DNA from 3 places in the Mycobacterium sp. NGS54 genome. Region 2 is predicted to be linked to each of the others. Evidence: predicted binding sites of a transcription regulator. Region 2 holds the regulator's gene; each other region holds the start of a gene.
What was found. The regulator LexA, encoded in region 2, represses DNA repair genes until DNA is damaged. The targets are predictions, from matches to a motif close to CGAACANNTGTTCG.
Positions count from the first base shown of each region.

Region 1: a site for LexA is predicted at 4,160-4,173, ahead of ruvC (crossover junction endodeoxyribonuclease RuvC). Genes of this name have one in related genera too.
Region 3: a site for LexA is predicted at 3,305-3,318, ahead of cofD (2-phospho-L-lactate transferase). Genes of this name have one in related genera too.

Region 1 covers NZ_JCALCS010000002.1:525,072-531,862, reverse strand. The annotation lists gene AC5Y5E_RS07145 (class I SAM-dependent methyltransferase) at 1-472, shown strand, start outside; gene AC5Y5E_RS07140 (polyamine aminopropyltransferase) at 469-2,004, opposite strand; gene AC5Y5E_RS07135 (DUF350 domain-containing protein) at 2,001-2,456, opposite strand; gene AC5Y5E_RS07130 (DUF4247 domain-containing protein) at 2,490-2,921, opposite strand; gene AC5Y5E_RS07125 (DUF2617 family protein) at 2,918-3,424, opposite strand; gene AC5Y5E_RS07120 (DUF4178 domain-containing protein) at 3,435-4,046, opposite strand; gene ruvC (crossover junction endodeoxyribonuclease RuvC) at 4,191-4,760, shown strand; gene ruvA (Holliday junction branch migration protein RuvA) at 4,757-5,347, shown strand; gene ruvB (Holliday junction branch migration DNA helicase RuvB) at 5,344-6,390, shown strand; gene AC5Y5E_RS07100 (hypothetical protein) at 6,460-6,791, shown strand, end outside.
Region 2 covers NZ_JCALCS010000002.1:688,493-695,283, forward strand. The annotation lists gene AC5Y5E_RS08010 (proteasome assembly chaperone family protein) at 212-1,183, shown strand; gene AC5Y5E_RS08015 (alpha/beta fold hydrolase) at 1,230-2,261, shown strand; gene AC5Y5E_RS08020 (PhzF family phenazine biosynthesis protein) at 2,295-2,990, shown strand; gene AC5Y5E_RS08025 (peroxynitrite isomerase) at 2,993-3,478, opposite strand; gene nrdR (transcriptional regulator NrdR) at 3,489-3,968, opposite strand; gene AC5Y5E_RS08035 (LysM peptidoglycan-binding domain-containing protein) at 4,035-4,529, opposite strand; gene lexA (transcriptional repressor LexA) at 4,833-5,519, shown strand; gene AC5Y5E_RS08045 (LGFP repeat-containing protein) at 5,528-6,791, opposite strand, start outside.
Region 3 covers NZ_JCALCS010000001.1:568,167-574,957, forward strand. The annotation lists gene AC5Y5E_RS02810 (TobH protein) at 1-322, opposite strand, end outside; gene AC5Y5E_RS02815 (phosphomannomutase/phosphoglucomutase) at 319-1,704, opposite strand; gene AC5Y5E_RS02820 (DUF3499 domain-containing protein) at 1,788-2,237, opposite strand; gene AC5Y5E_RS02825 (metallopeptidase family protein) at 2,424-2,846, shown strand; gene AC5Y5E_RS02830 (WhiB family transcriptional regulator) at 2,868-3,206, opposite strand; gene cofD (2-phospho-L-lactate transferase) at 3,527-4,519, shown strand; gene AC5Y5E_RS02840 (coenzyme F420-0:L-glutamate ligase) at 4,516-5,877, shown strand; gene AC5Y5E_RS02845 (Eco57I restriction-modification methylase domain-containing protein) at 5,888-6,791, shown strand, end outside.

The DNA.
Region 1 (6,791 bases), 160 kb from region 2:
CGACCGCGTCCTCGACATCGGTTGTGGCCCAGGCAATGCCGCGCGGGCCGCCGCCGCGCGGGGTGCGCGGGTCGTCGGGGTGGACCCGTCCCCGGTGATGTTGCGTCTGGCCCGCGCCGTGACGCGCGACCGCCAAAGGATCACCTGGTCCCCAGGCGGGGCCGAGGCGCTGCCCGTCGCCGACGGTTGGGCGACCGTCGCGTGGTCGCTCAAGACGGTGCACCACTGGAAAGACGTCACCGCGGGGCTCGCCGAGCTGCGTCGCGCTCTCGCGCCGTCGGGCCGGTTGCTGGTGCTGGAGCGCCGCGTGGAGCCCGGGGCCACGGGCCTGGCCAGCCACGGCTGGACCGAGGAGCAGGCCGAATCGTTCGCGGCGCAGTGCCGGGCGGCGGGTTTTGTCGACGTGCGCGTCGACCAGCGTCCCCAAGGCCGGGCCGCGGTGTGGGTGGTGCGGGCGGACCAGTCGCCCTAGTCGTAGCCGTGCCGCATGTCCTCGACGACGCGCGGGTTGTCCAGGGTCGACGGCTCGAGCGGGCGGGCCCCGATGTCGCCGGCGAAGACGGTGGCCGCGTCGAGCACCGGCTGGTTGAGGAAACGCAGCGGGGGAGCGTCGGGCGGCATCCGCGGCACGGGCGCGACGTCGCCGCGTTGCGCCAAGACGAAGCCCCAGTCCCCGAAGGTCGGCACGTGCACGTGATACGGCGTGACCGCGTAGCCGGCGGCCCGGATCGTCGACACCGTGCGCCAGAACGCCGTCCGCGTGGAAAACGGGCTGCCCGCCTGCACGACCATCAGCCCGCCGGGCGCCAGCGCGCGGGCGGCCAGCGCGTAGAACTCGGTGGAGTACAGCCGGCCCAGCACGGGCGTGTCGGGGTCGGGGAGATCGACGATCACCGCGTCGAATCCGGTTTCCGAGGCGCCGCGCAGCCAGGTCATCGCGTCGCCGATGACGACCTTGACGCGCGGGTTGTCCAGCGAGCCGCCGTTGGCGTCGCGCATGGTGGTGCGCGCCAGCTCGATGACGGCGGGGTCGAGTTCGACCTGCACGATCTTGCCGACGCCGGGCTGGCGCAGCAGTTCGCGCGCGGCCAGGCCGTCGCCGCCGCCCAGCACCAGCACCGAGCGGGCGCCGCCACCCAGCGCCGGGTAGACCAGGCTTTCGGTGTAGCGGTACTCGTCGCGGGTGGAGAACTGCAGGCCACCGTCGAGGTAGAGGCGCATGTCGTTGCCGCGCCGGGTCACCACGATCTCCTGGTACGCGGTGTGCCGGTAGGCGACGATCGGGTCGGCGTAAAGCCTTTGCCTGCTCGTGGTTTCGATGTCGGTCGAGCGCACCAGTAGCGTGGCCAGCAGTCCGAGCGCGGCGGCGAGCGCGCACAGCGCCGTGGCCAGTTGCCGCCCGGACACGATGCGGCGCAGCAGGAAGACCGCCACGATCCCCGCCGCCGCAAGGTTGATGATGCCCGTGGCCGCCGCGCCGCGGATCATCCCGAGGTGCGGCAGCAGCACGAACGGCCAGACGAGCCCGCCCAGCAACGCCCCGAGGTAGTCGGCGGCGTTGAGGTTGGCCAGGGTGCGGCCGGCGTCGGAGGGGCCGGCCGTCCGCCCGCTGTGCAGCAGCGTCATCAGCAGCGGCACCTCGGCGCCGACCAGCCCGCCGATCAGGGCCGTGCCCGCCGCCAGCACCCACGTCGAGCCGGTCGAACCGTCCAGGAACGCGAACACCGTATACAGCGCGGCCGCCGACAGGCCGCCGATGATGCCCAACAGCGCCTCGACGGCGATGAAGGCGATCGCCGCGTGCGCCAGCAGCGGCTTGGCCAGCAGCGCGCCCGCGCCCAGCGCCGCGATGTAACCCGCGACGATCAGCGACGTGGCGACGATGCCGCCGCCGTTGAGGCTGGCCGACAGCGTCAGCAGCGCGAGTTCGTAGATGATGCCGCAGGCCGCGCAGGCCGCCACGGCGGCCAACAGGACCGCGCGCCAACGGCCCTGGGACGTCATGACACCGCCGCGGCGGTCACCCCTCCAACGGCCAGCAATATCAGGGCGACCGCGAAGGACCCGGGGTGCAGGGTGGGCTCGTCGATGTGCTCGTGGAAGTTGCCCGGGATCAGCAGGTGCATCGCCAGCAGCGCTATCCCCAGCAGGATCACGCCCATCAGCCCGTACACCGCCACACCGAGCAGCCCCTGGCCCAGCTGGCTGTAGCTGTTGGCGATCGCGGTGATGATGACGACGGTGAGCGAGATGTACATCGCGCCCGCGACGATGACGGCGTTGGGGCGGCGATCGATGAACACCAGTCGGCGCAGGTTTCCCGGCGTCAGCCAGTCGACCATGTAGAACCCGACGAAAAGCACCGCCATCCCGACGGCGAAATAGAGGATCGTCGCGACCGCGCCCCTGAAGACGGGATTGACGTCGACATTGCCGATCTCGACGGCGAGGTTCATCGTTGTCTCCTTTGCGTTTACTGCCTTAGGTCGTCACTTGGTCCCGCCGGGGCCACCGGGAGTGCCGCCGGCGCCGCCCGACGGGGATCCGGGGAAGAACCCGGGGCCCAGGAAGATGAACGCGCCGTGGCTGTATCCGGCGCTCAGCGGTTCGACGCGGATGCTGCACGGATTGTTGCCGTCGGGCCCGACGATCACGATGTTGTTGCTGTAGCGCAGGTATTCGCTGTCGCCGTTGGCGGCGCGCGCCTCGGGGGCCTGATAGTCGGCGAGCGCGTCGGCCACCTGATCGGGAGATCCGCTGCACTGGTAGCGCGTTCCGTTCACGTCGTGGGAGTACTCGTGGTAGTGGCTCGCGATGTAGGACCCGATGTCCTTCTGCTGCAAGATGATTCCGAAGACCAGGGACACGACGGCCGCGACGGCCAGCGCCCCGGAGATCAGGAACAGGCGGTTGCGGCTCACGGGCGCCACCGGCTGTCGGTGTGCACCACCACGCCGCCGGAGCCCGGCCGAGGGTACAGATGCCAGGTCTGCCAACGCCATCCGGCGCCGTCGGGCTCGGCGGCCAGGGCGGTCAGCGCGGCGTCGTCGCCGGGGAAGGTGCCCCCGAGCCAGCCCGGCCGCCGCGCGCAGCGTTCGCGAAGCTCGCCGGCCAGCCGGCGGAAGCTCGCCTCGTCGTGCGTCTCGGTGCGCGACCGCAGGCGGTAACCGGGCGCGTCGGTGCGCCGCGGCAGGTCGCCGCCGATGCCGCGGGCGGTGCACGAAACCTGTTCGGAGAAACGGCCTTTCGCGTGCTCGACCGCGACGACATGCGACGCGCCGAGCACACCGAGCAGCAGCGCGCCGCCGCCGGGATGCTCGAGGGAACAGGTGGCCAGCGGCGCCGGCGCGGGCGCGTTGAGCGCGAGCCCCAGCCTTTCCCCGGATACGTCCGCCGGAGTCACGGCGAGCTGATGGAGGGGCACCGACGCGCTCCTACGGCGAGGAGGGTGGGGGCGCTGGGTAGACGGTCAACTCGCCGGGCACCACGGACTTGCCCGTCGAAACCTCCCACGGCATGTCCGGGGCCCAGCGCTCGAAGGAGAGCAGGGCCGTCTCGTCGGCGTTGGTGCAGTCGAGGAATTCCATCTCACCGCCGGCGGGCAGGCCGGTGGTGCCCTCGGTCGTGTAGGACGCCCGGCCGCGCTCCGTTTCGTGGAACGCCACGCCGTCGATGACGTACTGGTCGCCCGGCTGCAACGAAAGGTCCTTGCGGGTCACCCACATCGCCAGCTCCAGGCGCCCGTCGTCCTCCTCGACGCTCAGCCAGATCGGCTGGTCGCCGCCCTCCAGCAGGTGCTCCCACCACACGAACGGGCCCTCGCGAAACGTCACGGACCCGCGGACCACCAGGTCGACTCCGCCGTAGCTGACGATGGCGCCGGGCCCGAGTTGGCGGGGCCCGAACTGCGGCATGGCGTTGAACGACAGCGGATCGGCACGCCCGGCCGAGCGGGCAGGCTTCTTGGGCCGCCGCAAAGCGATGACCAGCACAACGACCGACGCGATGAACAGCACCGCCGCGAGGACGAGCAGGAGTGTTCCCACGCCAAACCTTCCGTTGCCGCACTGCTAGAGCGAACGTGAGGCTATAAGTTAACAGCTTTTACCCGGTGGCAGCGTGTCCTGCCGGGTGCCGTCGGTGCCGCCGGTTAGGCTATCGAACAGCTGTTCGTACGAAGGAGCCGGCAAATGCGCGTGATGGGCGTCGACCCGGGGCTGACCCGATGCGGCCTGGCGGTGGTGGAGAGCGGCGGCGGGCGCAACGTCGTGGCGCTCGACGTCGACGTGGTGCGTACCGCGTCGGACGCGCCGCTGACCAAGCGGCTGCTGGCCGTCAGCGATGCCGTCGAGCACTGGCTGGACACCCACCGGCCGGACGTGGTGGCCATCGAGCGGGTGTTCTCCCAGCACAACGTGTCGACGGTGATGGGCACCGCGCAGGCCGGCGGCGTGGTTACGCTGGCGGCGGCCCGGCGCGGCATCGACGTTCACTTCCATACCCCCACCGAGGTGAAGGCCGCGGTGACCGGCAACGGGTTGGCCGACAAGGCGCAGGTCACCACGATGGTCACCAAAATCCTTGCGCTGCAGACGAAACCGACGCCGGCCGACGCGGCCGACGCGCTGGCGCTGGCGATCTGCCACAGCTGGCGGGCGCCGATGATCGCCCGGATGGCCAAGGCGGAGGCCTTGGCGGCGCAGCAACGGCACGCCTACCGGGCCAAGTTGGCGGCGAAGCGCAAGGCGGTCGCCCGATGATCGCATCGGTGCGCGGTGAGGTGCTCGAGGTGGCGCTCGACCACGTCGTGATCGAGGCGGCCGGCGTCGGTTACCGGGTCAACGCCACGCCGTCGACGCTGGCGACGCTGCGGCAGGGGACCGAGGCCAGGCTGATCACCGCGATGGTCGTGCGCGAGGACTCGATGACGCTGTACGGGTTCATCGACGCGCAGACCCGCGACCTGTTTCTGACGCTGCTGTCGGTGTCGGGGGTCGGGCCCCGGCTGGCGATGGCGACGCTGGCCGTGCACGACGCCGCCACGCTGCGACAGGTGCTGCACGACGGCGACGTCACCGCCCTGACCCGGGTGCCCGGCATCGGCAAACGCGGCGCCGAGCGGATGGTGTTGGAGTTGCGCGACAAGGTCGGCGGGGTCGTGGCCGGGGGCGCACCGCTGGTCAACGGCCACGCGGTGCGCAGCCCCGTGGTGGAGGCGCTGGTCGGGCTGGGTTTCGCCGCCAAGCAGGCCGAGGAGGCCACCGACAAGGTGCTGGCCGGCGATCACGACGCGACGACGTCCAGCGCGTTGCGGGCCGCCCTGTCCCTGCTGGGTAAGTCCCGGTGAGCGACGACTTCTCCGAACGCGACGTCTCGCCGGCGCTGACCGTCGGCGAGGGCGACATCGACGTCAGCCTGCGGCCCCGCTCGCTGCGGGAGTTCATCGGGCAGTCGCGCGTGCGCGAGCAGCTGCAACTGGTCATCGAGGGCGCCAAGAACCGCGGCGGCACACCGGATCACATCCTGCTGTCCGGCCCGCCGGGGCTGGGCAAGACCTCGCTGGCGATGATCATCGCGGCGGAGCTCGGCTCGTCGTTGCGGGTGACGTCCGGCCCGGCGCTGGAACGGGCCGGCGACCTGGCCGCGATGCTGTCCAACCTGGTCGAGCACGACGTGTTGTTCATCGACGAGATCCACCGCATCGCGCGGCCCGCCGAGGAGATGCTCTACCTGGCCATGGAGGACTTCCGGGTCGACGTGGTGGTCGGCAAAGGGCCTGGGGCGACGTCGATTCCGCTGGAGGTGGCCCCCTTCACGCTGGTCGGCGCGACCACCCGGTCCGGCGCGCTGACCGGCCCGCTGCGCGACCGGTTCGGATTCACCGCGCACATGGACTTCTACGAGCCCGCCGAGCTGGAGCGGGTGCTGGCCCGGTCCGCCGGGATCCTCGGCATCGAGCTGGGCGCCGACGCGGGCACCGAGATCGCGCGCCGCTCGCGCGGGACCCCGCGCATCGCCAACCGGCTGCTGCGCCGCGTGCGCGACTTCGCCGAGGTCCGCGCCGACGGCGTCATCACCCGCGACGTGGCCAAGTCCGCGCTGGCGGTCTACGACGTCGACGAGCTCGGCCTCGACCGCCTGGACCGGGCGGTGCTGTCGGCGCTGACCCGCGGCTTCGGTGGCGGCCCGGTCGGGGTTTCGACGCTGGCGGTGGCGGTGGGCGAGGAGCCCGCGACCGTCGAGGAGGTGTGCGAGCCCTTCTTGGTGCGGGCGGGCATGGTCGCGCGCACCCCGCGAGGCCGGGTGGCCACCGCCCAGGCCTGGACGCACCTGGGCCTGACCCCGCCCGCCGGGGCGGCCGGCCTCGGGCAACCGGGCCTCTTCGACTAGCGCCGGTTACGCCACCGCCGACCCGGGTACCCGTCAGCATCAGCAAACCGCTCGGCGGAGGAGATTCTGATGAGGCGCACTGGTCCTGACTATGAAAGCCCACGCACGGCATACATGCCACGCACCCGCGGTGCGGTGTCCGGGCTGCTCCTGATCCTCTTGGGTGCATGGGGGGCGCTGGCCCCGTTCATCGGACCCCTGATCAGGTGGACGTATTCCGTCGACCCGGCCTGGACGTGGACGGCCGCCAAAGGCTGGCTGGAGGTGTTGCCCGGCGTCGTCGCCGCGGTGGGCGGCCTGATCCTGCTCGTCGCGGGCAGCCGGTCCAGCGCCATGCTCGGCGGCTGGCTGGCGGTGTTCGCCGGCGCCTGGTTCGTGGTCGGCCGGGCGTTCGCCGCGAC
Region 2 (6,791 bases):
TGTCCATCATGCCTGACCACGGGGTGTCGAGCAGACCACATCCCTTCCCCGCGCGCCGCCGTGTTTGCCGGCCGACATGCGGATCCGGTTCGCGGGTTGGCGAGTTCCGGGGTGAAGACTGCAGGGTGTTAGCTGTTGCATTGTTGGTGCCCGCCGATTCGGGGGACACTGGTCAGGGCATGCTGGAAAAGCCCCCGAAAGGAGGAACCCGATGGCCCACGATCAAAACCACGGCGACAAGTACGACCAGCCTGGACAGTCCGGCATGTACGAGCTGGAATTCCCGGCGCCCCAGTTGTCGGCGGCCGACGGCCGTGGCCCGGTTTTGGTGCACGCCTTGGAGGGTTTCTCCGACGCCGGCCACGCGATACGGCTGGCCGCCACCCACCTGAAGGCCGCGCTGGACACCGAGCTGGTCGCGTCGTTCGCGATCGACGAATTGCTGGATTACCGCTCGCGGCGGCCGCTGATGACGTTCAAGACCGATCACTTCACCAACTACGACGACCCGGAGCTGAGCCTGTACGCCCTGCGCGACAGCGTCGGCACCCCGTTTCTGCTGCTGGCCGGCATGGAACCGGACCTGAAGTGGGAGCGTTTCATCACCGCGGTGCGCCTGCTGGCCGACCGGCTGGGCGTGCGGCGCACGATCGGCCTGGGCACCGTCCCGATGGCGGTCCCGCACACGCGGCCGATCACGATGACGGCGCATTCCAACGACAAGGAACTGATCGCCGATTTCCAGCCGTGGATCTCGGAGATCCAGGTCCCCGGCAGCGCGTCCAACCTGCTGGAATATCGGATGGCCCAACACGGGCACGAGGTCGTCGGCTTCACCGTGCACGTCCCGCACTACCTGACGCAGACCGACTATCCGGCCGCCGCGCAGGCGCTGCTCGAGCAGGTGGCCAAGAGCGGATCGCTGGAGCTTCCGCTGTCGGCGCTGACCGAGGCCGCGGCGGAGATTCGCGCCAAGATCGACGAGCAGGTGCAGGCGAGCGCGGAGGTGGCTCAAGTGGTGGCCGCGCTCGAGCGCCAGTACGATGCGTTCATCGACGCTCAGGAGAACAGATCGTTACTAACCCACGACGAGGATCTCCCCAGCGGCGACGAGCTTGGCGCAGAGTTCGAGCGATTCCTTGCCCAGCAGGCGGAGAAGAAGAACGACGACGACCAGGCGTGAGGTTTCGAAACGCCCATAGCCCGGGCCGACACCAAGGTTGGCGGAGATGACCGAGCGGAAGCGCAAGAGCAACCTTCGCCCAGTGCGTGAAGTCACCGCGCCCACGCTCGAGTTCCGCACCATCCACGGCTACCAGCGGGCCTACCGGATCGCCGGTTCCGGGCCGGCGATCTTGCTGCTCCACGGCATCGGCGACAACTCCACCACCTGGAACACGGTGCAGGCCAAGCTCGCACAGCGATTCACGGTCATCGCCCCCGACCTGCTGGGCCACGGCAAATCCGACAAACCGCGCGCCGACTACTCGGCGGCCGCCTACGCGAACGGGATGCGCGACCTGCTGTCCGTGCTCGACATCGAGCGGGTGACGATCATCGGCCATTCGCTGGGCGGCGGGGTGGCCATGCAATTCGCCTACCAGTTCCCGCATTTGGTCGACCGGCTGATCCTGGTCGCCGCGGGCGGCGTCACCAAGGATGTCAACGTCGTCTTCCGGCTGGCGTCGTTGCCGATGGGCAGCGAGGCGCTGGCGCTGTTGCGGTTGCCCCTGGTGCTACCGGCGGTTCAGCTGGCGGGGAAGCTGGCGGGGCTGGCGATCGGGTCGACCGCGCTGGGCCACGACCTGCCCAACGTGCTGCGCATCCTCGACGACCTGCCGGAGCCGACGGCCTCGGCGGCGTTCAGCCGCACCCTGCGGGCGGTGGTGGACTGGCGCGGGCAGATCGTGACGATGCTGGATCGATGTTATTTGACCGAGGCCATCCCCGTGCAGATCGTCTGGGGCACCAAGGATGTGGTGGTCCCAGTCCGGCACGCCTGGATGGCGCACGCGGCGATGCCCGGCTCCCGGCTCGAGATTTTCGAAGGCTCGGGCCACTTTCCGTTCCACGACGACCCGGCGCGCTTCATCGATGTCGTCGAGCGCTTCATCGACACCACCGAGCCCTCCCAATACGACCAGGGCGCCCTTCGCCAGTTGCTCCGCACCGGGGGCGGCGCGAACACGGTCACCGGCCCGGCCGACACCCGCGTCGCCGTCCTGAACGCCATGGGCTCCGACGAACGCAGCGCCACCTGATAATCCCTTTGACCCGGGCCGTACAGTCGGGACATGGGCATCGACGTGACGGTGTTGCGCGTCTTCACCGACTCGGACGGGAATTTCGGTAACCGGCTCGGTGTGGTCTTGGAACGCTCGGGCGCTCGGGTGGCACCGGCGGACCGGCAGCGGCTGGCGACCCAATTGGGCTACGCCGAAACGGTATTCATCGATCTCCCGGCCGCCGGCTCGGCCACCGCGCACATGCGGATCTTCACGCCGCGCGCCGAGCTGCCGTTCGCCGGGCACCCGACCGTCGGCGCGGCGTGGTGGCTACACGACAACGGTTGGCCGATCAAGACGCTGCAGGTGCCGGCGGGGCTCGTGCAGGTGAGCTACCGGGACGACGTGATCGGCGTCAGCGCCCGCTCGGAATGGGCGCCGGAAGTGGCGATCCACGAATTCGATTCGGCCGACGACGTTCTCGCCGCCGACCCCGCGGATTTTCCGGACGACGCCGCGCACTACCTGTGGGCGTGGGTCGATCAAGCCGCCGGGGCTTTGCGCACGCGCGGGTTCTTCGCGAACCTCGGCGTGCCGGAGGACGAGGCGACCGGCTCGGCGGCGATGCGGCTCACCGACTACCTCAGCCGCGACCTGCGCATCACCCAGGGCAAGGGCTCGGTCATCGAAACCGCGTGGAACGCGGAGGGCTGGGTCGGGGTGGCCGGGCGCGTCGTCAACGACGGCGTCCGACAGGTCGATTGAGTTCAGGGCTGGCGGTGCAGCACGGCCACCAGGTGGTCCTGCAGGGGTTGTCCCACGCCACCCATGCGCAGCGTGTAGGACAGCTCGTCGCCGTCGATGCGCAGCGAACGGCCAAGGGCGGTCACTTCTTTGGCGCTCGGGGCCAGCCCGATCGCGGTGCTGGACAGCTCCACGTCGATGCGGCCGCCGGTCAGCGTGTACGTGCCGGTCTCGATCTCGGTGATGCCGTTCGGGTGGGCGACGATCAGCTCGACGGCGCCCGGGCGGGGCACGCGGAAATATCCCGTTTCGCCGTGCAAGGGCCTGCCGTCGGCCACCGCCTTGGTCTTTTGCGAGTAGGTCAGGAACGGCTTGCCGACGTGGGCGAACACGACTTCCTCGACATACTCGAACGGCTGGATGGTCGGGTAGAAGCCTGAGCCGCGGCCGGCCCAGGTCCCCAGCAGCGGTGCCAGCGCCTCCAGATCGGGATGCAAGTCAGGCGGCATGACCGCTAGCCTAGCGAGTGGCCGGCTCCGGATCCGTCGGCGCGTTGCGGTGCGCGCGCAGCGCCTCGATCTCGCGCTCGAAGTCCTCGGCGGACGAAAACGACCGGTACACCGAGGCGAACCGCAGGTAAGCCACCTCGTCGAGGTCGCGCAGCGGGCCGAGGATGGCCAGGCCGACCTCGTGGCTGGGCACCTCCGGCGACCCGGCGGCGCGCACCGTGTCTTCGACTTGCTGGGCAAGCAGATTCAGCGCGTCGTCGTCGACCTGGCGGCCCTGGCAGGCCCGCCGAACGCCGCTGACCACCTTCTCCCTACTGAAGGGCTCAGTGACGCCGCTGCGTTTGACCACGGCCAACACCGCCGTCTCGACGGTGGTGAAGCGCCGCCCGCACTCGGGGCACGACCGGCGGCGCCGGATCGCCTGGCCCTCATCGGTTTCCCGCGAGTCGATCACCCGGGAATCCGGATGGCGGCAGAACGGACAGTGCATGACCGCTCCTTCGCCGTGCTCACCTGCGGGCCCGCAGAACACTCCGAGCGTACCCGCTTCGCGGGCTCAGCCGACCGGTGCGATCAGCGTCTGGCCCGCGGCCAGCGCGGGCGAGTTCAGGTCGTTGAGCTCGCGGATGCGATCGGCGACCTGGCGGGCCGGCGCGTCGGGCGCCACCCGGTGAGCGACGTCCTGCAGCGACTCGCCGGGCTCAACCCGCACGACGGCCAACCGATCGGGCACCGCGGCGGCCGATCCCGGCGAGTCGCCGTTGACCGCCTGCCCGAAGTTGGCGACCAGGCCCAGCCACAGCGTGATGACCCCGGCGACCAGCGCCAGCCCCAGCGTCGTCGCCAACGTGACGGGACGCCGGCGGTGCGGGGCGACCGACATCGCGACGCCGGTGCCGTGGTAGCGCAGCGGCGCGCCCGCCGGCCTCGCCGGGCCGGGGCGGCGGGAACGGGTCAGGCCGTCCCGGCCGGGACGAAGCGCCGGCACCGGTCCGTTGACCGGGCGCCGAACGCTGCTGGTACGCGGCGAGACGGTGTAGGTGATTGTCATCTTGCGTTCCTCCGGTCAGGTTGTTCTCGCTCGTGTGTTCGACTATATCGCTCGTGTGTTCGATATCCGAACATTTGAGCGAAGCGTGTCGAGCAAGCAAAACGCTAGACCGCACCACCGACAAATTCGGATGCGCGACCTCTGACATGCAGCACAGGTACCCATTCCTCGCGAAAGTTACACGCATGTGATTCAGCAGCTATAGGGTCTTGACGCCCCTGCCCTAAGGGTCTTTCGACCCCCGGCGACACGCCAGTCGAACACATGTTTGATTCTTGGCCGCCCTCCCGCTACATTCGGTGCATGAGCGACAGCAACGACACTCCCTCGATCGGCTCATCCGTTGATTCATCGCTGACCGAACGGCAGCGCACCATCCTGAACGTCATCCGCGAGTCGGTCACCAGCCGCGGCTACCCGCCGAGCATCAGGGAAATCGGCGACGCCGTCGGCCTGACGTCGACGTCGTCGGTGGCCCACCAGCTGCGCACCCTGGAGCGCAAGGGCTACCTGCGCCGCGACCCGAACCGGCCGCGGGCCGTGGACGTGCGCGGCAGCGAGGAGACCACCGAGGCGGCGCCCGTCACCGACGTCGCCGGTTCGGACGCGTTGCCCGAACCCAGTTACGTCCCGGTGCTTGGGCGCATCGCGGCCGGTGGGCCGATCCTCGCCGAGGAGGCCGTCGAGGACGTCTTCCCGCTGCCCCGTGAGCTGGTCGGCGAGGGCACGCTGTTCCTGCTCAAGGTGGTGGGCGACTCGATGGTCGAGGCCGCGATCTGCGACGGCGACTGGGTGGTGGTGCGCCAGCAGCACGTCGCCGACAACGGTGACATCGTCGCCGCCATGATCGACGGCGAGGCCACCGTGAAGACGTTCAAGCGCGCGGGCGGTCAGGTGTGGCTGATGCCGCACAACCCGGCGTTCGATCCGATACCGGGCAACGACGCGACCGTGCTCGGCAAGGTCGTCACGGTGATCCGCAAGGTCTAGCGACCTGCTCAGTCGGCCTTGATGAAGCCGTTGGTCTGCGCGACTTCCTCACTGGCCAACCAGATTTCGGCCAGCGTGTCGTGGTAGAGCGCGCTGCCCGGGGTGTAATACAGCCCGGAACGGGCGCTGGCCTTGATCGGGTAACCGTCCGGCGCCTGGTAAGGATCGTCCAGCGGCAGGTGGATCGTCGGGCGGCCGCCGACGACGGGCGCGGCTGGCGCCCCTACGGCCGCGTCGGGGGCCGATTCCGGCGGCTCCTCCTCGTCCGTCTCCGCGTGGTGGCGCCCGGCTCGGGCGCCCGCGCCGGCGGCTAGCGCCTCCGCGGCCGCCGCGGCGTCGGCGGCGTCGACATCCTCGGGTTCGGCCTCCAGGTAGTCGGTGTCCGGTTCCCCGGCGACCGGCACGTCGCCGATGTACGCGGCCTCCGGAGGGGTGCGCGGAACCGCGACGTCCGGATAGCCGGGGTCGGCGTACTCGTCCTCCTCGTAGCCGGTCACGTATTCGGTGCCCGGGTAGTCGGCATCCTCACCGGCGACTTCGGGGTAACCGGCCTCCGCCTCGGGGACGTCGTCGTAGCCGGCCTCCGCCAGCCCGGCTCCCGAGACGAGCGGGATGGAATCGGTGTCCACCGCGTCGGGGTCCTCGTCCTCCTCGAAGGCCCCGGCGTCAGCCAGGCGCGTCCAGCTGACTCGCGGCGCCGGCCCGGCGTCGTCCGGCGGCTCATGCTCGGGTGACTCCGCGCCGAGCGGGGCGTAGTCGGGGGAAAGCTCGGCGTCGTCGTGGCCCCAGTGCCCGTCGGCGGGGGCCTCGTAGCCGGCGGCGACCAAGTCGCGCTCGGACTCGTAGGTTGCGGTGTCGCCGGCGCGGCGCCGACGCCGACGCCGGCGCCAGGCGAAGGCCAGCAGCACCGCCAGCAGGATCAGCACCAGCACCGGGATCGCGGCGAGCAGCCACCACCACTGCCAGGTGAACTTCTTGGCGTGCGAGGGCATCGCCACGGTGCTCGGCTGGTTCTGCCCGGACACCTGCAGGCCGGACAGCAAGGGGGCCAGGTTCGACGGGTCGGTGGCGAAGGAGTTCTTCGCCCGGTTCCAGGAGATCTTGCCGCCGGTGAACTGCTGCGAAATCACGTCGCCGTCCACCGCCTGGTCGCCGACCGGGGCGCCCAGCTTGCCGCTGGGCCCGCGCAGCTTGTCCCACGCGGCCTTCATCGCGCCGCGCACGACGAACGCGCCGTGATCGGAGGTCCAGAAGATCACCGGCCGATCGGCG
Region 3 (6,791 bases), on a different contig from region 2:
CGTCGCCGGCGACGATCAGCACGTCCAGCGGGCCGACCCACGGCGGCACCTCGCCGACGACGGTGATCGGCTGCGAGGCCGACCCGCCCAGCGTCGCGGCCAGCAGGGCACCGGCGGTCTCGGCGGTCCCGCGGCCGGCCACCCAGATCACGCTGCGCGCGCGGTCGTCGGCCCGCAGCCCCTCGAGCGCGCCTTCGTCGGCCGCGGCGCCGATCGCGCGCACCTGCGCGCCCGCCGACGACGCCGCCCGCAGCAGGCCCTCCCGGTCGGCTTCCAGCAGGCCGCCGGTGTCCTCCAGGTCGATCACCCGGGTGGTGCTCACGGGGCGGCCTCTTGGGCCGCGATCTGGGTGCTGATCGCGGCGACCAGCTCGTCGACGTCCTCGGTCGTGCGGCCCTCCACGTTCAGCCGCAGCAGCGGCTCGGTGTTGGAGCTGCGCAGGTTGAACCAGCTGCCGTCGCCCAAATCGACCGTCACCCCGTCCAGATGATCGATGGACTGAATCCGGGTGCCGAACGACTTCAGCACCGCGTCCACACAATACGACGCGTCGGCCACCTTGAAGTTGATCTCGCCGGAGGACTCGTAGCGCTGGTAGTCGGCGGTCAGTTCCGACAGCGGCCGGTCCTGCTCGCCGAGCGCGGCGAGCACGTACAGCGCCGCCAGCATCCCCGAGTCGGCGCCCCAGAAGTCGCGGAAGTAGTAGTGCGCGGAATGCTCGCCGCCGAAGATCGCGCCGGTGTCGGCCATCAGGCCCTTGATATAGGAGTGGCCGACCCGCGAGCGCAGCGGTGTGCCGCCGCGTTCGGTGACCAGCTCGGGCACCGCGCGGGAGGTGATCACGTTGTGGATGATCGTGGCGCCGATCTCGCGGCCCAGTTCGCGCGCGGCCACCAGGCTGGTCACCGTCGACGGCGAAACCAGGTGGCCGCCCTCGTCGACCACGAAGCACCGGTCGGCGTCGCCGTCGAAGGCCAGCCCGATATCGGCGCCGCTGTCGCGGACGAACTTCTGCAGGTCCACCAGGTTGGCCGGGTCGAGCGGGTTGGCCTCGTGGTTGGGGAACGAGCCGTCGAGCTCGAAGTACAACGGCAACAGCGTGATCGAGTCGATCGCGCCGAGCACCGCCGGGGCGGTGTGGCCGGCCATGCCGTTGCCGGCGTCCACGGCCACCCGCAGCGGGCGCAGCCCGGAGGTGTTCACCAGCGACCGCAGGAACGTCCCGTAGTCCGCGAGCACGTCCTGATCGGTGACCGTGCCGGGTTGCCCGTCGTTCGCCGCGACCCCGGCGATCACGTCCTCGGTGATCACGCCCAGCCCGGTGTCGGCGCCCACCGGTTTGGCGCCGGCCCGGCACAGCTTGATGCCGTTGTAGGCGGCCGGGTTGTGGCTCGCGGTGAACATCGCGCCGGGGCAGTCCAGCAACCCCGAGGCGAAATAGAGCTGGTCGGTGGACGCCAGGCCGATGCGCACCACGTCGAGGCCCTGGCCGGTCACCCCGCCCGCGAACGCGGCGGCCAGCCCCGGCGAACTGTCCCGCATGTCGTGGCCGATGGCCACCCGGCTGGCCCCCTCGGCGCGCATCAGCCTGGCGAACGCGGCGCCGAGGTCGGTGACCAGTGACTCGTCGAGCTCCTCGCCGACCAGCCCGCGCACGTCGTATGCCTTGACGACACGGCGAACGGTCGCGGCGGACCGGGGCATGCGAAACTCCTGACGCTCCTGACAGTGTGGCTCTTGGCGCCAGCCTATCGGCCCGGGAAAAACCTGTGGCGCGTTAGCCGCGGCTAGTCAGCCGGGTCGGGCAACACCCGCAGATGGCCCCGGCGCCGGCCGGAACGATGTTCGGGAGGCGCGAGCAGCCCGCTGCTCGGCGCGGTGGCATGGGCCCCCGCGTGCTGAATGTGGGGATCGGCAAAGCCGTTGACCGGCGCGGCCCCGTACGGCATGGCCGCGTCGGCCGGGCGACCCTCGCGCACCGCGTCGGCCAGGGCGACCAGGTCGTCCTCGTCCGGATGGGCGGGCTCGGAAAGGAGGGGTCCGGCGTGCCGCACCAGCTCCCACCCGCGGGGTGCGGTGATCCGGCCGGCGTGGCCGACACACAGGTCCCACGAGTGCGGTTCCCGCGCGGTGGCCAGGGGGCCAACCACTGCCGTCGAGTCCGAGTAGACGAACGTCAAGGTCGCCACGGCATAGTGCGGACACCCGGGCCGGCAACAGCGACGGGGAACGTTCACGATCGAAAGGCTATCGTGCGGAAACGTCGTGGAAGCGCCGGACACGCGCATCCGCACGACCCGCGATTCCCAACCGTTACCATCGGCCCGATGAGCGATTCCCGCGGCGATTCCCGCGGCTCCCCGCAAAGCGATCGGTCGCGGCGCCGTTCGGCTTCCTACCGTGCGTCGCGCCGGGGCCGCGATATGCGGGGCCCGTTGCTACCGCCGACGGTGCCGGGCTGGCGAAGCCGGGCCGAGCGGTTCGACATGGCGGTGCTGGAGGCCTACGAACCGATCGAGCGGCGCTGGCACGAACGCGTCTCGGAGCTCGACGTGGCGGTCGACGAAATCCCCCGCATCGCCGCGAAGGATCCCGATGCCGTGCAGTGGCCGCCCGAGGTGATCGCCGACGGGCCGATCGCGCTCGCCCGCTTGATCCCGGCCGGCGTCGACGTCCGCGGCAACTCCACGCGGGCACGAATTGTCTTGTTCCGCAAGCCGATTGAGAGACGGGCCAAGGACACCGTCGAACTTGGCGAGTTGCTGCACGAAATCCTGGTGGCCCAGGTGGCCATCTACCTGGACGTCGAGCCCTCGGTCATCGATCCCACGATCGACGACGAATGACGTTGCGGGCGCGCGCCGGGGTCAGATGATGCCGCGCTTGAGGCGGCGGCGCTCGCGCTCGGAGAGGCCGCCCCAGATGCCGAAGCGCTCGTCATGGGCCAGGGCGTACTCGAGGCACTCGTGGCGTACCTCGCAACCGAGGCAGATCTTCTTGGCCTCGCGGGTGGAGCCGCCCTTCTCCGGGAAGAAGGCCTCGGGATCCGTTTGCGCGCACAGCGCGCGGTCCTGCCACTGATCCGGGGTCGGCAGCGGCTCGGGCTCGGGCTCGAAAGCGACTGGGGCGTCGGGAACCACAGTCAGGTGCGGGCGGACGGGTGCCGCCGGCATCGCGCCGATGGTGCTGTGCGGTGTGCTTGTCATAACGCCCCGAAGGTGCTCATAAGACATGCTTCGTCCGCCTCCTCAGGTTTGATTTGAGAGAGTGAGTGAGTTCCCACTGTTCTGATGTACAGACAATTCGAACATGTGATCGAATCTCGGTCTGCGACACCGGAATCGGCCGGCCAACCGGGAAATGACACTGATGTGATTAGACACTTGTTGACCTGCCTGGTCAAGCGTAATGGCGAATTTCCATATCATCTCGTGACCAAATTCCGGCGTTTCCGTTGTTTTGCGGCCTTCGGCGTGTCGATCACAGTCCCCACGCGGGCAGTACTGTCGAGCCCTGTGAAGGTCAAGTGAAGGTCACGGTTTTGGTCGGCGGGGTGGGCGGCGCCCGGTTCCTGCTGGGGGTTCAACAGCTGCTCGGGCTCGGTCAGTTTTCGCAACAGGGCCCAGACGGCGGCGGACACGAACTGACCGCGGTCGTCAACGTCGGCGACGACGCGTGGATCCACGGGGTGCGCGTCTGTCCGGATTTGGACACCTGCATGTACACCTTAGGTGGAGGTGTCGACCCGGAGCGAGGGTGGGGTCATCGCGACGAAACCTGGCACGCCAAAGAGGAATTGGCGCGCTACGGCGTGCAGCCGGACTGGTTCGGGCTCGGCGACCGCGACCTGGGCACCCACCTGGTGCGTACCCAGATGCTCAACGCGGGCTACCCGCTGTCGCAGATCACCACCGCGCTGTGCGACCGCTGGCAACCGGGCGCGCGCCTGCTGCCGGCCACCGACGACCGCTGCGAGACGCACGTGGTGATCACCGATCCCGCCGACGACGGCCGTCGCGCGATTCACTTCCAGGAGTGGTGGGTGCGCCACCGGGCCCAGGTGCCCACGCACAGCTTCGCGTTCGTCGGCGCCGAAAAGGCCAGCGCCACAGCCGAAGCGGTGGCGGCCATCGGCGAGGCCGACGTGATCCTGCTCGCGCCGTCCAACCCGGTGGTCAGCGTCGGCGCCATCCTGGCGGTCCCCGGCATTCGCGGGGCCTTGCGCGCGGCCAAGTCCCCGGTCGTAGGCTACTCGCCGATCATCGGCGGAAAACCGTTGCGCGGCATGGCCGATGCATGCCTTTCGGTGATCGGGGTCCAATCCACCGCGGAGGCGGTCGGCCGGCACTACGGGGCGCGACGGTCCACCGGGATATTGGATTGCTGGCTGATTCACGAGGGCGATGAGGCCCACATCGAGGGGGTGGCGGTGCGCGCGGTTCCGCTGATCATGCGCGACCCCAAGGCGACTGCCGAGATGGTCGCCGCGGGGCTGGAGCTCGCGGGCGTGAGCCTGTGACCGAGCACGGCACCGGCGCGGCGATCGAGATCCTCCCCGTCACCGGGCTCCCCGAATTCCGGCCCGGCGACGACCTGGGCGCGGCCGTCGCCGCCGCGGCGCCCTGGCTGCGCGACGGCGACGTCGTGGTGGTGACCAGCAAGGTGGTGTCCAAATGCGAGGGCCGCCTGGTGCCGGCCCCGCGGGACGCCGAGGAGCGCGACCGGCTGCGCCGCAAGCTGGTCGACGACGAGGCCGTGCGCGTGCTGGCGCGCAAGGGCCAGACGCTGATCACCGAGAACCGGCTCGGCCTGGTCCAGGCCGCCGCCGGGGTGGACGGGTCCAACGTCGGCCGCGACGAGCTGGCGCTGCTGCCGGTCGACCCCGACGCCAGCGCCGCCGCGCTGCGCGCCGGGCTGCGCGAGCGCCTCGGCGTCGTCGCCGCCGTGGTCATCACCGACACGATGGGCCGCGCCTGGCGCAACGGGCAGACCGACGCGGCCGTCGGCGCGGCGGGCCTTCGTGTGCTGCACGGCTATTCGGGGGCCGTCGATGCGCACGGCAACGAGCTGGTGGTCACCGAGATCGCGATCGCCGACGAGGTCGCGGCCGCCGCCGATCTGGTCAAGGGCAAGCTGACCGCGATGCCGGTGGCCGTGGTGCGAGGGCTGCCCGGCAGCGTCGTGACCGACGACGGCACGACGGCGCGGCAGCTGCTGCGGCCCGGCGAGGAGGACCTGTTCTGGCTCGGCACCGCCGAGGCCCTCGACCTGGGCCGCCGCCAGGCCCAGCTGTTGCGCCGGTCGGTGCGCCGGTTCAGCGCCGAGCCGGTGCCACCCGAGCTGATCGAGGCCGCCGTCGCCGAGGCGCTCACCGCGCCGGCCCCCCACCACACCCGGCCGGTCCGGTTCGTGTGGCTGCGCACCCCGGCCACCCGGATCCGGCTGCTGGACCGCATGAAGGACAAGTGGCGCTCCGACCTCACCGGGGACGGCCGGCCCGCCGACTCGGTCGAGCGGCGGGTGGCGCGCGGCCAGATCCTCTACGACGCGCCCGAGGTCGTCATCCCGTTCCTGGTCCCCGAGGGCGCCCACGCCTATCCCGACGCCGCCCGCACCGCCGCCGAACGCACCATGTTCACGGTCGCGGTCGGGGCGGCCGTGCAGGCGCTGCTGGTCGCGCTCGCGGTGCGCGGCGTGGGCAGCTGCTGGATCGGCTCGACGATCTTCGCCGCCGACCTGGTCCGCGCCGAGCTCGAGCTGCCCGCCGACTGGGAGCCGTTGGGCGCCATCGCGATCGGCTACGCCTCTGAGGCCGCCGGGGTGCCGCCCGGGCCGCGCACCGCGCCGGAACCCGGGGATCTGCTGCTGCGCAAGTAATACTGAGCCCATGCGTTTCGCGGGCAAGGCGGCGGCGTCGGCCGACAAGGTCCGCGGCGGCTACTACACCCCCTCCCCCGTCGCGCGGTTCCTGGCCCACTGGGTCCGCGAGGCCGGCCCGCGCATCGTCGAACCGTCCTGCGGCGACGGCCGCATCCTGCGCGAGCTGGCCGGGCTCAGCGACCGGGTGCGCGGCGTCGAGCTGATCGCCGACGAAGCGGCCAAGGCCCGGCGGTTCGCGCCCGTCGACGCCGAGAGCCTGTTCACCTGGCTGGCCCGTGCCGAACCCGGCGGCTGGGACGGCGTCGCCGGCAACCCGCCCTACATCCGCTTCGGCAACTGGGCACCCGATCAGCGCGACCCGGCGCTGGAGCTGATGCGCCGCGAGGGGCTGCGCCCCAGCCGGCTGACCAACGCCTGGGTCCCGTTCGTCGTCGCGAGCGCGGTCCTGGTGCGCGATGGCGGACGGGTGGGCCTGGTCCTTCCGGCCGAGTTGCTGCAGGTCGGCTACGCCGCGCCGCTGCGCGAGTTCCTGCTGAGCCGGTTCCGCGAGATCACGCTGGTGACGTTCGAGCGGTTGGTGTTCGACGGCGTCCTGCAGGAGGTCGTGTTGTTCTGTGGGGTCGCCGGGCCGGGTCCGGCGCGCATGCGCACGGTTCACCTCAGCGACGCGGAGGCCTTGGCGGGCGCGGAACTCGATGCCGCGTGGGCCCCCGCGCTGCTGCACGAGAAGGAGAAGTGGACCAAGTACTTCCTGGATCCCGCCGCGATCCGGCTGCTGCGCGGGCTCAAGGCGGCGCCGGCCATGGCCAGGCTCGGCTCGCTCGCCGACGTGGACGTCGGGATCGTGACGGGCCGCAACAGCTTCTTCACCTTCACCGACGAGCAGGCCGACGAACTCGCGCTGACGCCGC